Regions from separate parts of the Modestobacter lapidis genome, predicted to be linked through region 2. Evidence: riboswitches for the same ligand, from Rfam matches in the RefSeq annotation. Region 2 holds a riboswitch; the other holds the start of a gene.
What was found. Region 2 has a riboswitch for cyclic di-AMP ahead of ACYVG5_RS15230 (C40 family peptidase). Riboswitches for the same ligand answer to the same signal wherever they lie in the genome.

Region 1 (6,988 bases), on a different contig from region 2:
TGCGGGACAGGTAGGCCTTGAGCCGGGCGATCGGGTCGCGCAGCTTCCACTGCTCCAGCTCGCCGCCCAGCCGGTAGCGGGTGGGGTCGTCGGAGGTGGTGTGCGCGCCCATCCGGTAGGTGAAGGCCTCGATGAAGGTCGGGCCCTGCCCCTCGCGGGCGGCCGCCAGCGCGGCCCGGGTGACGGCCAGGACGGCGAGCACGTCGTTGCCGTCGACCCGCACGCCCGGAAAGCCGAAGCCGGCCGCCCGCTGGTACAGCGGGACCCGGGACTGCCGCTCGATCGGCACGCTGATCGCGTACTGGTTGTTCTGGCAGAAGAAGACGACCGGGGCGCTGAAGGCCGCGGCCCAGATCATCGCCTCGTTCACCTCGCCCTGGCTGGTCGCGCCGTCGCCGAGGAAGGCCAGCGCGGCGTGCTCGGCGCCGTCGCGCTGGAGGGCCATGGCATAGCCGGTCGCGTGCAGGCACTGCGCGCCGATGACCACCGTGTAGAGGTTGAGTCCGGCCGCGATCGGGTCCCAGCCGCCCATGTCGACGCCCCGGAACAGGCTGATGACGTGCAGCGGGTCGACGCCGCGGGTCCAGGCGACGCCGTGCTCGCGGTAGGTGGGGAAGGCCATGTCGCCGGCCTCCATGGCCCGGCCGGCACCCACCTGGGCGGCCTCCTGACCGAGCAGGGAGGCCCAGATGCCCAGCTCGCCCTGCCGTTGCAGCGCGGTCGCCTCGACGTCCCAGCGGCGGACCAGGGCCAGGTCCCGGTACACGGCGCGCAGCTCGTCGTCGGAGACGTCGATCGAGTACTCGGGGTGCTCGACCCGCTCGCCCTCGGGCGTGAGCAACTGGACCAGATCCGGTTGGCCGGGCAGGTGGGGGGCCTGGGCCCCGGGTACCGGGTCGACCACCTCGGTGGCCTGCTGGAGCGCCGTCATGCCGATCTCCTCGCCGTCTCCCGGCCCGGGGTCACCGGGCACCGGTCATGGACGTCCTGGGCGCCGGGGTGTGGCACCGCTCACACCATGGTGACACGCACGAGCGCCCTGTGGAGAAGATCACTCCTCCCGCGAAGTGCACAACACCCCGTCCAGGAACTGAGCAGGATGCTCGGTCGGAGCCCCAGTCGACGTGGCAGACTGAGCGCCGTGCCCGCTGCCGGCGATCAACTGGATGCCACCGACGCACGCCTGCTGCTGGCCCTCTCCCGCGACCCGCGGACGACCGTGCTGGCGCTCTCGCAGCAACTCGGCCTGGCCCGCAACACCGTGCAGGGGCGGCTGGCCCGGCTGGAGGCCGGCGGGGCGCTGGCACCCTTCGAGCGCCGGGTGCGGCCCGAGGCGCTGGGATACCGGCTGGGCGCCTACGTCACCGTGCAGGTCGTGCAGCGCAGCCTCACCGACGTCAGCGCCGCGCTCGCCCAGATCCCGGAGGTCCTGGAGGTCACCGGGCTGTCCGGGGTGGCCGACCTGCTCGTCCAGGTCGTCGCGGTGGACGCCGACGACCTCTGGCGGATCTCCGAGCAGGTGCTGGCTCTCCCCGGCGTGCAGCGCACCGACACCAACCTGGCGCTGCGCCGCTTCGTCGACCACCGGATGACCCCGCTGCTGGAGCGCGCCGCCGGGTCGGCGCCCGCTGCCGGTGAGTGACCCGGCCGGCGTCGTCAACCTGCTCGGCGAGCAAGGGCCCGCTATCGGCCCCTTCCAGCCCAGGTGTGGCCGCTGAGCGGGCAACGCCCGGCCCACCGACGGACCGGCTCCGTTTGCCCGGCGACGAGGTGCGGGTAGACCCCGGCATGGCCAAGCGGACACCGGTGGGCACCTTCGGCAAGGGACGACGGGGGATCAGCACCCCCGGCTGGGCACTGCGCGGAGCGGCGGCCGGCGCGGCCGGCTCGACGGCGCTCAACGCGGTCACCTACCTGGACATGGCCGTCCGCGGCCGCGGCACCAGCTCCACGCCCGAGCAGACCGTCGAGGCGCTCGCCGCGAAGGCACACCTCCCGATCCCCGGCGAGGGCGATACCCGCGACAACCGGGTGCAGGGGCTCGGCCCGCTCACCGGGCTGGCGGCCGGGGTGGGAGTCGGCGTCCTGGTCGGGCTGGCGCGCGCCACGGGCTTCCGCTCCCAGCCGCTGGTCGGGACGCTGCTCACCACCGCCGGCGTGCTGGTCGCGGCCAACGGCCCGATGACCGTCCTGGGCATCACCGACCCGCGCACCTGGTCGGCGACCGCCTGGATCAGCGACCTGGTGCCGCACCTGGCCTACGGCGCGGTGGTGAAGACGACGATGGACGCGTTCGACCGGCTCTGAGCCCGTCCGGTCAGCGCCAGCCGGCCTCGTCCACGCCCCCGGGCACGGGAGCCGCAGGGTCGTAGGGCGTACGGGTGAAGACGAAGGTGGCCAGGTCCAGGTGGTCGGGCGCGATCTGCAGCGTCTCGCCCGCGTAGTAGCCGTCCAGCCCCACCCAGGTGCCGTCGGCCCGCGGCGAGAACCGGCTGGCCCGCCCGGTGCGCCCCGGCAGCGGGCCCAGGTGCAGCAGCCCACCGGCCGAGGCGCGCAGCACGTGCGGCGCCGGCCCCCAAAACCAGACGCCGAGCAGATCCAGCGCCACCGGCGCGGACGACGGCGTCCAGGCCTCGACCACCCGCGGCTCGGCGGCCCGCAGATCGGCCAACAGACCGGGGACGAGCGGCTCGACACCGCTGGTGGTGTTGGTCATCATCACGCCACCGGTCTGCTCGGCCCGGTCCACGAACACCCCGGCCAGGAAGCCCGGCATCGAGCCGCCGTGCCCGACCAGCGTCTGCCCGTCGACCCGCAGCACCTGCAATCCCAGCCCGTAGGCCGACCAGCCCGGCGCGGCGGAGTCGACGCCGGCCGGCACGGTCATCTCCTCCAGCGTCGCCGGCGAGAGCACGTCACCGGTGTCGCCGAGCAGGAAGGCGGCGAACCGGCCCAGGTCGGCCAGGGTCGCCCACAGCTGGCCGGCGGCGGCCATCGCGCCGGCGTCGTGCTCCGGTTCGGACAGGACGACGTCGGCCCACGGGTGGACGGCGGCGCCCGAGGCCGCGGCGCCGGCCGGGCGGGGCGTCGTCCGGGTCATCCCCAGCGGCGCGAGCACCTCCGCGCCGACCACCTCCGCCCACGGCCGGCCACGGTGCCGGGCGACGAGCTCGCCGAGCAGGCCGAATCCGAGGTTGGAGTAGTGGAACCGGCGGGCCGCCCCGAGCACCACGTCGGCGGCACCGAGGCGCAGCTCCTCGAGCGAGCCGCCGGGCACCCGCTCCCACCAGCCGCCGGGGCTCTCCGAGGTGGCACCGGCCAGGTGGGACAGCAGGTGGCCGACGGTCCGGTCGCCCAGCGGGGTGCCGGGCAGGTGCCGCTCCAGCGGGTCGTCGAGGTCGAGCCGGCCCTCGTCGCGCAGCCGGAGCACCGCCACCGCCGTCACGGTCTTGCTGATCGACCCGATGCGGTACTGCACGTCGGTGTGCGGGTCGGCGACCGCGCCACGGCCGGCGGACCAGGCCAGCCCGCCGTCCCGGACCACGCCGGCGACCAGGCTGGGCGCCCGGCCCTCCCGCTGCACGCGGGCGGTGCGGGCCAGCAGCGTGCGGGCGGTGGTGGGCAGCACCGGGTCGGCCATCCCGCGAGGCTATCCAGCCACCGGCGCGGCCCCCGCGGCCGGCAGCCGGCCGGTGCGCTGCGCCCAGCGCTCGAACCACACGGTGGTGAACGGCGGCACCGAGGCCGCCAGCGCGAGCAGCGCCGTCCCCGGCGACCAGCGCAGCACCCGCCAGGTCAGCAGGGTGACCGCGACGTAGGCGACGAACACCGCACCGTGGATCGGGCCGGCCACCTGCACGCCGACCTCCGAGGTGCCCAGCACCCACTTGACGAACATGCCGGCCAGCAGCAGGGCCCAGGAGACGGCCTCGGCCACGGCGACCACGCGGAAGGCACCGGCGACGGTGCGGGGCTCGGTCAGGGAGCTCATCGGTTCCTCAGGTGTCGGGGGCGACGGGGTGACTCCGACGATCCTGCCCGGTAGGGCTGTGTGACGTGGCTCGCGTCCGGTGCAGGTCGTCGCGGTCGGGACGCGGCCGTGCCCCGGCCGCCGAGAGGCGGTCGGGGCACGGCCATTCGTTGGAACGGCCCGGTTCAGCGGCTCGCCGCGAGCCTGCGAACGGGAGTGGTGCGGCCTCCCTGCAGGGTCCCGCCGCGAGCGTGCGAGCGGTGGGGGGCAGGAAGGTCCTTCCTCAGCCGGCGATCCGGCGCATGGCGGTGATGCTGCCCATGACGTCGATGCTGACCACCTTCACCACGGAACCCGACGTCGGGGCGTGCACCATCTGGCCGTTGCCGATGTAGATGCCGATGTGGCTCACCGGGCTGTAGAAGGCGATCAGGTCGCCCGGCTGCAGCTCGGCGCGGGACACGGCCCGGCCCATCGTGGCCTGGATCCGGCTGGAGTGCGGCACGGAGATCCCGGCGGCCTTGTAGGCGTACTGCACCAGGCCGGAGCAGTCGAACGAGCCTGGCCCGGCGGCGGCCCAGACGTAGGGCGCGCCGCGCTTGCCCATGGCGGCGTTCACCGCGGTACCGGCCGCCGAGCTGCTGGCCACCACCGGGGCGGACGGCGCCGGCACGGAGCCGCCGCGCGTGGACCGGCTGGCGGCGGGCGCCTCGCGGTCGGTGCGGTCGATGGCGGTCGAGCGGGCCGCGGCAGCGGCGTGCGCCTGCTCGGCGAGCTGCCGCGCCCGCTCCCGCTCCTGCGCGCTGAGCCGGTCGTACTGGGCCTGGTACTCGGCGATCTGCGACTGCAGGTCGGCCTGCTGGGCCGCCACCCGGTCGAGCTGGGCCGTGGCCTCGGCGGCGGCCCGGTCGGCGGCCGCCTTGCTCGTCGCGGCCGTCTCGGTGGCCTGCTGGGCCGCCCCGAGGATGCCGTTGTTGTGCTGGGCGATGGTGTCCAGCGTGCCGATCCGGTCGAGCAGCTCGTCGGTGGACTCGCTGGTCAGCATCGCCTGGAGGGTGCTCAGCTGGTCGCCGGTGTAGGCGCTGCGGGCCACCTCGCGGACCTTGTTCCGGGCCTCGGCGACGGCGGCGTCCGCGGCGGCGACGTCCTCGGCGGCCTTCGTGGCGGCGGCCTGCTGGGCCTCGAGCTGCACGCGGGCGTCGTTGAACTTCTCGGTGACGACCTCGAGGTCGTGCCCGCGGGCGGCGACGAGGGCCGCGGCCTCCTGGGAGGTGCCCGGCGTTTCGGGAACGGCGTGCGCGGTTAGGGGAGAGAGCGCGACACCGGTGGCGGCGACGAGGGTGACGAGCACCCGTCGGCCGGTGAAGACCCGGCGGCGGGCAGGCATGCGGGAACTCGCCATGTTCGGCGGGTGTTTCCTTTCTTCCACGTGCCGCCTACCGAGTTAGCTGACGGGTTCGGGCGGGAAGACGCCCGGCATCCCGGCTCGGTCGAGCCGGGGTGCTTCACCCCAGTACTGCGGTGGGTCCCCGGTCCATCTGGCCAGCAGGGAGCACTGGCACGGTGGTTCGGCGGCGCCCGGTCGGTTGTCACCCGGTAGGTGACGGAACGACCCGTCCGGACGGGCCGACGATAGGGCCGTGATGCGCTTGTGACAAACGGCGCGGGTCACTTTGTGCAGAAACTCCGGGGGTGCGCCGCGACACGCTCACCGTGAGTGACAGGCTCGCCGGGTACGGGGATGGCACGGCGCGAGTTCCCCCTCGGGCTGCTCCGTCGGATGGCCGACACGCGACCTGACCTGGCGCTCGAAGCCTGCCCCGACTGTCGGCCGGCGAGGCCGAGGCGCATGCCGTGCACCCCCGGTGCAGGCCCTCCGGCACTCCCCCCGCAGGCCCGGGGTGTGGCGATCTGCACAGCGGTGCCGGGGCGCAGCCCGGGTGGGGTCTGCTGCAGCGGGTCGGGCCGGGCACGGGACGATGACCCGCATGCCGAGCCCCTCGTCCTCCGCCGGAACCGCGGCCCGGTACGACGTCGTCGTCGTCGGCGGCGGGCACAACGGCCTGGTCGCGGCCGCCTACCTGGCCCGGGCCGGCCGGTCGGTGCTGGTGCTCGAGCGGCTGGACACCCTCGGCGGCGCCGCGGTGAGCAGCCGGGTGTTCCCGGGGGTCGACGTCCGGCTGTCGGCGTACTCCTACCTGGTCAGCCTGCTGCCCGACCGGATCGTCAGCGACCTGGCGCTGCCGCTGCGGCTGGTCGACCGGGCAGTGGCCTCGTACACGCCGGTGCGGCGCGGCGGGCGCGACACCGGGCTGCTCGTCGAGCGCGCGGAGGGCCCGGCGACGGCGGCCTCGTTCCGCGACCTCACCGGCTCCGATACCGAGTTCGCCGGCTGGCAACGGTTCTACGGCCGGCTGAGCACCCTCGCCGAGGACCTCGCCCCCACCCTCACCGAGCCACTGCCCACGCGGGCCGAGCTGGCCGGCCGGCTGCGCGACCCCCAGCTGTGGCACGACCTGCGCGAGCGCCCGCTGGCCGACGTGGTGGGTGAGCACCTGACCGACGACGTCGTCCGGGGCATGGCGCTGACCGACGGGCTGATCGGCACCGCCGCCGACCTGCACGCCGCCGACGGCCTGGCCGGGCGCTGCTTCCTCTACCACCTGGTCGGCAACGGCACCGGCCGCTGGCGGGTGCCGGTCGGCGGGATGGGCGCGGTCAGCGGGGCGCTGGCCACCGCGGCCCGCGCCGCCGGCGCCGAGCTGCGCACCGGGGCCACCGTGACCGCTCTCGAGACGCGCAGCGACGGCGTCACCGTGCACTGGACCGACGCCGGCGGAGGAGAGCACGCCGCCGACGCCGGGCACGTGGTTGCCGGCTGCGCACCCCCCGTGCTCGCCGCGCTGCTGGGCGACCCGCCGGGCACCCGTCCCTCCGGCTCGCAGCTGAAGATCAACATGGTTCTGCGCCGGTTGCCGGCGCTGCGCTCGGGCGCCGACCCGGCCACCGTCTTCGCCG
Region 2 (6,988 bases):
ACCGGGACGACGTCGCGGCCGCGCTGCGGGAGCGCGGGCTGGTGGTGCGCACCGACGTCGGCCGGTCGGACTTCCGCCTCGACCTCACCGTGGCCCGTCCGGCGGCGCCGGCTGCCCCGGTGCTGGCGGTGCTGCTCGACGGCCCGGCGGAGGCCGTCCGGTCGACGGTGACCGACCGCGTCGGAACGCCGGTCGACGCGTTGCGGCGGCGGGGCTGGCCGGCGGTCGAGCGGGTGTGGCTGCCGTCGTGGCTGGCGGACCGGGAGGCGGTGCTCGACCGGCTGGTCGCGGCGGTCGAGAGCGCCGTCTCCCCGGCGCCGGCGGCGCCGCTGCCGCCGCTGCCGGCGGCGGCCGCCACTCCCCTGGTGGTCGAGCCGCCGGCGGCCCGGGTCTTCCCCGCCGCGGCCGGTTCGGACGGGGATCCGTCGGCGGCGGTGCCGGTGCGGGTGACCGCCCGGCCGGCGGTCCCGCCGGCGATGCTGGCCGGCGAGCGTCCGTTCGTGCCGTGGACACCGGCGCCGGCCGGGGCGCCGCGGGCGTTCCGCCGGCTGACCGACCCGGACGTGGCGCGGCAGGTTCGTCGGGTGCTGGCCGCCGGCATCGCGGCGGAGGGCCCGATCCACCGCGACCGGCTGGCCCGGCTGACCGCGGGGGCGTTCGGGGTGGCCCGGGTGAACGAGGCGCGGCGGGAGTCGATCCTGGCGCTGCTGCCGGACCCGGCGGCGGAGTTCCGCTGGCCGACGGGGCTGGACCCGGCGACGTGGACCTGGTTCCGCCGCCAGTCGTCCAGCGCCGAGCGGCCGCTGGAGCACGTGCATCCGGACGAGATCGGCAACGCGATGGTCGCGCTGTGCCGGGGCGGGAACGGGATGACCCGCGACGAGCTGTTCGCGCGGACGCTGGCGGTGTTCGGCCACGGACGGCGCCACCCGGTGCTGCTGCCGTACCTGGAAGTGGCGCTGGCGCACGCCGTGCGGGCCAGCCGGGTCACCCGGGAGCCGGCGGGCCGGTTGATCAGCGCTGCCTGACCGTTCGGAGCGAGCCGCCCGCGATACTGGGCCGCATGACGTCACGGGCGAAGGTCCGCGTGTGGCATGCCGAGAAGGGATGGGGAGTTCTCGACTCCGCGGACACTCCGGGCGGCTGCTGGGCCCACTTCTCGGCCGTCCTCGTCTCCGGGTACAGGACTCTCGATGCCGGCGGGCCCGTTGAGTTCACCTTCGAGGCCGCCGAGCAGGACGGCTACTCGTTCCGGGCCGTCGACGTGTGGCCTGCTGACCGGACGCCGGTCCGAAGCCACAACGAGGTGCCGGGACCATCCCCTGCCTACCACTCGACACCGACCCTCACCCGCGGAATCGAAGACGAGAATCGCACGCTCTGACCGAGTTACCCACGCATCCGTAGCGGGGCGCGCGCCGGCTCAGCTACCGGCGTGGTCCGATGATGATCTCGGTGTTGTCGGGGCGGTAGGTGCGCCATCGGCCGTCGGGTGGTCGTTCGACGCGGAAGCCGTGGTGGACCTTGGTGTGGTGGCGTTCACAGAGGAGCGCTGAGTTCGTCAGGTTGGTTTCGCCACCGTGGACCCAGTGGATGAGGTGGTGCACATCGCACCACCAGGTCGGTGCGTTGCAGCCGGCGAACACGCAGGCCTTGTCGCGCCGCTCGACGGCCTTCCGTAGGGCGGGGGTGACCACGCGGTGGTCCCGGCCCAGGTCCAGCGGAACGCCGTCGGGACCCATCACGATCCGGGAGATGCTGCCGTCGCAGGCCAGCCACCGGGCCCGCTCGGCGGAGATGCACGCTCCGAAGCCGGTGGACGCAGCGCCGGCACCGGTGGCCGGGTCGGCGAAGTCATCGACGTCGAGGTTGAGGACCACGTGCGGCTTCACCCTCCGCAGGAACGCTGAAAGGACCCGGCCGCCCCCCACCGCTCGCAAGCTCGCGCCGGGCCCCTGCCGCCGGGCCACTGCAACGGCCACCCCCAGGGGCCCGCGCCGAGCTTGCGAGGCGTGGGGAGGGGGCGGTCCTTCGACTTCTCCCCACCGACGGCATCCAGGTAGAACCGGCCGGTGATGCTGCCGTCGGCGTGCTTGGCGATGGCCAGCCGGCGGCCCTCGGTGGGGTCGGGCTCGGGGCCGTCGGGGTCGAGGGCGGCGCAGTAGCGCTGCACGCACCCCCGCAGCGTGTCGAAGGGCTGGGTCGCCGCCGCCAGCGCCAGCGCCGCATCCACCTCCGCCACATCCACACCCTGATCAGCGGCCTCCGCCAACCGCTCGCACGTGGCGACCGGGGCGATCACCGCCACCGCCTCGGCGGTCACCTCACCCGCGGCGAACGCCGCCGCCACCGCCGGCAGCTGCTCCAACACCCGACCCGAGTGCACCAGCCGGGACGCCGCCTGCGAGGACAGCCGCAGGTGACCTCGCCCCCAGGACGCCATCGTCTTCAGCCCGTCGTGCTCGGGCGCCTGGGTCAGCTCGCACTCCCGCACCGTGCGCGCCAGCTCGGCATCGATCCGGTTCCTCACCTGCTGCAACATCGACGCCCGGTCCAGCAGCTGCGGCCCGAACATCGACTTCAGATCATCGGCCGCCAGCGCGTCCAGGGCCGAGGTCAACTCACCCATGACACCTCCCGCAGCGTTCGAACTGATGTTCGAAGTCTATCGCGAGGGTTGTGCCGCCACAAGACGAAAGCCCAGCTCACAACGGTACTACTGTCAGCCGCCAGCCGATCACTCAGGCACCCACGACCACCCCGCCGCCAGGCCACGAGCGATCATCGCGGACCGACCACGTTCTGCGACCGACCGGTGACGGCGGGCTTGGGCACGCCTCACCCGCCGAGATGCACCGTGCAACTTCCGTTCCGCAACCTTCGACTGCCAGGTCACGGGCGTCACGGGATCACCCGAGGTCGGCCCCGGCGAGTCGTCGAACGGACCGGGCAGCAGATCGCTCGAAGCCACGAATCAGTCACTCTGCGTGCCCGTTCACCGGGGCGACCGGTCACCTAACGTCGTCGCGTCCGTCGGGTCCCCAGCCGTCGCCGTCCGTGGCGACAACCCGCCGGACACCGCCGAACCGGGCGTCAGCAGCAGTTCCGAGCTGACCCCGGACCGGGGACCCACCGCAGTACTGGGGTGAAGCGCGACCGGCACGCAGGTGCCGCCGTGCCGGGCGAGTTCCCCGCCCGAACCCGTCAGCTAACTCGGTAGGCGGTTTGCGGAGAACAAGGAGAAACCGTCGTCCATGACGACCATGCGCACGTCCCCTGCTCGTCGTTCCACCCGTCCCGCCCGTCGCGCGGCCATCACCCTGCTCGCCAGTGCCGGGGTGGTGCTCACCCCGCTGACCGCCCAGGCCGCCGCCGGAGCGCCGGCAGCCGCCCCGGCGGCGACCGTCCAGGCGGCGCCGGTCGCCGCACCGAACCACGCGGCCCAGGTGGCCGTCGACACCGCGCTCGCCCAGCAGGGCAAGGCCTACGTGTGGGCCGGCGCGGGCCCGAACGTCTACGACTGCTCGGGCCTGACCCAGTTCGCCTTCCGGGCCGCCGGCATCGACCTGCCGCACTCGTCCCGGATGCAGTCGACGATGGGGACCCCGGTCGCGCGGGCCGACCTGCAGCCCGGTGACCTGATCTTCTTCTACAGCCCGGTCGGCCACGTCGGGATGTACATCGGCAACGGCCTGATGGTGCACGCACCGACCAGTGGGGACGTCGTCCGGACCACCAGCGTCGACGCGATGTGGGGCTACACCACCGCCCGTCGCCTGGTCTGACTCCTCACCTGCCCGGCTCCGGCGTCCCCGCGGGGGCGCCGGAGCCGGGCAGGTGCTCGAGCAGCCGGTCGAGGAAGGGCACCTGGCCCCGGACGAGCCGGCGCCGCGCCTCGTCCACCGGGAACCAGGCCGACCGGTCGATCTCCGGGAACTCCTGCAGCCGCCCGGAGCGGGGCGGCCACTCGATCGTGAACGTGTTGCTCCGGGAGGCGGCTGCGTCGAGGTCGCCCGCCGCCGCCCACACGGTGAGCAGCTTGCCGCTGGTCACGCGCACCTGGCCGAGGGGCACCAGGTCGGTGGCCGGGACCGGCGAGCCGAGCTCCTCCTCGAACTCGCGGCGGGCCACGTCGAGGGGTTCGTCGTCCGGGCCGTGCTCGCCCTTCGGGATCGACCACGAACCCTCGTCCTTGCGGGCCCAGAACGGCCCACCCATGTGCCCGAGCAGGACCTCGCACCCCGAGCCGGGGCTCAGCCGGTAGAGCAGGATCCCGGCACTCGTCCTGGCAGGCACGACTGCATCTTCGACGGTGGCGATCAGTCGCCGACGTAGGCGCTGACGCCGAAGTGCTGCTCGCCGTTCTCGTCCTCCTGGACGAGCACGGTGTAGGCCTGCCCGCCGACGATCGCGGCGCAGGTGTCTCCGTCGCACTCGACGGTCTCCAGGGCGGCTCCCTGCGCGGCGACCGTCTCGGCGAAGGCGGCCTCGGTGTCGGCGTTGCGGTCGTCCTGCGCCGCGCGGAAGTAGACGAGCCCGGTGACCGCCACGGCAGCGACGATGACGGCGGTCAGCAGCGTGATGAGCAACGTGGTGTGCCGGGTGATCCAGCCGGGCTCGGCGTCCTCGACGGACACGGGGCCGGCCGGATCGCCGGGGTGGGACGCGATCAGGTCGGGCGTGCCCGGCCCGGTCGTCGTCGGGGCCGGGGATCCCGCCGTCGTCGACCCGGTCGCGCCGGTGCCGGTGGGGGTGGTGCCGTCGGTGCTCATCTGGAAGGTGCCTCGTCCTGGTCCGGGGTGGAGAACGGCGCGATGCGGCCGACCTCCGACAGTGCCACAGCGTTCGGCGCCGGACGCCCGGCGCGGGGCCGGACGGCGCAGTTCACAGCAGACCGCCAGCCGGGCGACCGCTCACAGCTGGGGCACGCACTCCCCTGCGCCCAGCCTGGCCAGCCCGGTGAGGTCACCGGCGCCGAAGTCGACGGCGTCGTGGGTCTCCGGGTACATGAGCTGGCTGGGATCCGACACGTGGTCGAGGCCGACGAGGTGGCCCAGCTCGTGCAGGACGACGGCGCGGGCGAGCGCGACGCCGCCCGGCCGGGCGACGAAGTCCGCGAACGCGCCGGCGTCCAGGTCGACCACGCCGGTGACGTACACCTTCGGTTCTCCGGTGATGGCCACCGCGGCGCTGCCCGCCTCGCCGACGGTGTCGGTGCCGAACACCGGGTTCTCGTCCTCCGTCTGCCACGAGATGAGCACCGGCGCCCACCGGTCGCCGTACCGGTCGGGCTGGTACAGCGCCCGGGCGTCGGACGACGCCTCGTCGGTCGGCCCGTCGTAGACGAACTGCAGGCCGGTGACCTCGGAGATCCGCGCGACCGCGTCCCGGACGACCTGCTCACCGCCCACCGGGGCGTTGTCCGGCCGGACGACGTAGTGGACGGGCCGGCAGGGGTCGTAGCCGACCGGGGTCACCCCGTCCTCCTGCAGGGCGACGAACCCGTGGACGCCACCGGCCGGCGGTGCCGGCAGCGGGGTACCCAGCGGTTCCGCCGACGCCCCGATCCCCGGGGTCGGGTACGGCAGCGCCTGCTGGACCGTGGCGGAACCGGGCATCGTGGGATCCGGGCCGGCGAGGTGCGCGGCGCCGAGGGCGAGCCCGATCACCAGCACCACCGCCGCCGGCCCACGAGAGCGGAGGCGTCGGCGGCGCGGTGGTTGCGCGGCCGACGCCCCCGCCCGCCACGGCTCCGGCGGCACCGGCGGCACCGGCGGCTCCGGCGGCACCGGCGACGGCGGTGGTCCGGCGGCCTCGTCGATCACCCACTGGGGAACGCGTCCGGTTGCGGACCTGGGCAGGCCGGCGGGCAGACGGGGCCCCGCGCCGTCCTGCTCGTGCACTCCGCCTCCTTGCCGCTGTTCCGCTGATGGTGGACCCGTCCGGGCGCACCCCGTCCCCGGTGACGTCCGCGCGATCTCAGCCGCCGGCGTCGGGCGGGGTCAGCAGCGGCGCCCTGGTCCGGGTCATCAGGTCGAGCAGGTCGGTCATGGCCTGCCGCACGCCGATGAGCTGCGCCTCGACACCGTCCATCCCGCCGAGGCCGACCGGCCCCGACCGGGCCGTCTCGACGGTGAGGCCGTCGATCTCCGCCGCGCTCCGCTCGAGACGCTCCAGGTCGGCCAGGTGCCGCAGCTCGACCGACAGGTCGGCGGCCTGGTCCCGGTAGCGGATCAGCGCGTCCGCCCGGTGCCCCAGCTGGACCCCGGCCCGGTCGAGCGCGGCCCACTGCTGCTCCCAGTAGTCGGCCAGCGCGCCCTGGGGGCGGGGGCCGAGCTGCCGGCGGGTCGCGTGGATGCGCAGGGCGAGGTCGACGATCCGGTCGACCTCCGCCCGCATGTCGAACGCGGCCCGGCTCTCCCTCAGGTAGGGCGACTGCCAGGCCGGCTCGTCGATCGTCTCCGCCCACGCCCGGCAGGCGGCGCCCGCGACCCGGGCCTCGACAGTGCTCAGCGCGGCCAGCTGCGCCTCGGCCGGCGGGGTGGTGACCGCGCCGGGTGTCGCCTCCGGCACGCCGGTCAGGGCCAGGAAGACGACGTGGGCGAGGAGGACCACGACGCCCCAGGGCGACACGATGCTCTGCAGCAGCACGAAGACCAGCGCAGCGATCGCCCACTGCTGCCAGCCCGGCAGCCGCCGCCAGTCGTCCCCGCGGCGCTGCACCCAGCCGTCCTCGCGGAGCACCCGGTTCGGCACGTCCTCGCGGGTGATCACGAGGCGGCCGCCGGTGAGGCACCGCGAGGGCCACAGCGCCCGCCGCGACGCGTCACCGGTCGTCATCGGTCCCTCCCGCCCGTGCGTGCCTCACGCCGAGGCGCAGGTGACGCCGGCCGGCGCGCCGGCCAGGTCGATGACGACGGTGCGGTTGGCGGCGGCCGCAGCCGGGATCAGGTTGCCCGCCGCGTCGTGGTCGACGACGTAGCCCGGG

Region 1: it holds a riboswitch for cyclic di-AMP, as region 2 does, so the genes downstream of both, ACYVG5_RS10375 (C40 family peptidase) here and ACYVG5_RS15230 (C40 family peptidase) in region 2, are expected to answer to the same signal.

The regions. Positions count from the first base shown of each region.
Region 1 is NZ_BAAGVS010000007.1:75,120-82,107, reverse strand. It holds gene pdhA (pyruvate dehydrogenase (acetyl-transferring) E1 component subunit alpha) at 1-931, opposite strand, end outside; gene ACYVG5_RS10395 (Lrp/AsnC family transcriptional regulator) at 1,142-1,642, shown strand; gene ACYVG5_RS10390 (hypothetical protein) at 1,789-2,307, shown strand; gene ACYVG5_RS10385 (serine hydrolase domain-containing protein) at 2,318-3,640, opposite strand; gene ACYVG5_RS10380 (DUF3817 domain-containing protein) at 3,650-3,991, opposite strand; gene ACYVG5_RS10375 (C40 family peptidase) at 4,254-5,357, opposite strand; cyclic di-AMP (ydaO/yuaA leader) riboswitch at 5,389-5,554, opposite strand; gene ACYVG5_RS10370 (phytoene desaturase family protein) at 5,959-6,988, shown strand, end outside.
Region 2 is NZ_BAAGVS010000016.1:54,723-61,710, reverse strand. It holds gene ACYVG5_RS15250 (AAA domain-containing protein) at 1-1,028, shown strand, start outside; gene ACYVG5_RS15245 (cold-shock protein) at 1,064-1,384, shown strand; gene ACYVG5_RS15240 (HNH endonuclease signature motif containing protein) at 1,428-1,892, opposite strand; gene ACYVG5_RS15235 (DUF222 domain-containing protein) at 1,889-2,629, opposite strand; cyclic di-AMP (ydaO/yuaA leader) riboswitch at 3,094-3,238, shown strand; gene ACYVG5_RS15230 (C40 family peptidase) at 3,255-3,785, shown strand; gene ACYVG5_RS15225 (NUDIX domain-containing protein) at 3,790-4,296, opposite strand; gene ACYVG5_RS15220 (hypothetical protein) at 4,320-4,772, opposite strand; gene ACYVG5_RS15215 (matrixin family metalloprotease) at 4,914-5,903, opposite strand; gene ACYVG5_RS15210 (hypothetical protein) at 5,980-6,840, opposite strand; gene ACYVG5_RS15205 (OmpA family protein) at 6,865-6,988, opposite strand, start outside.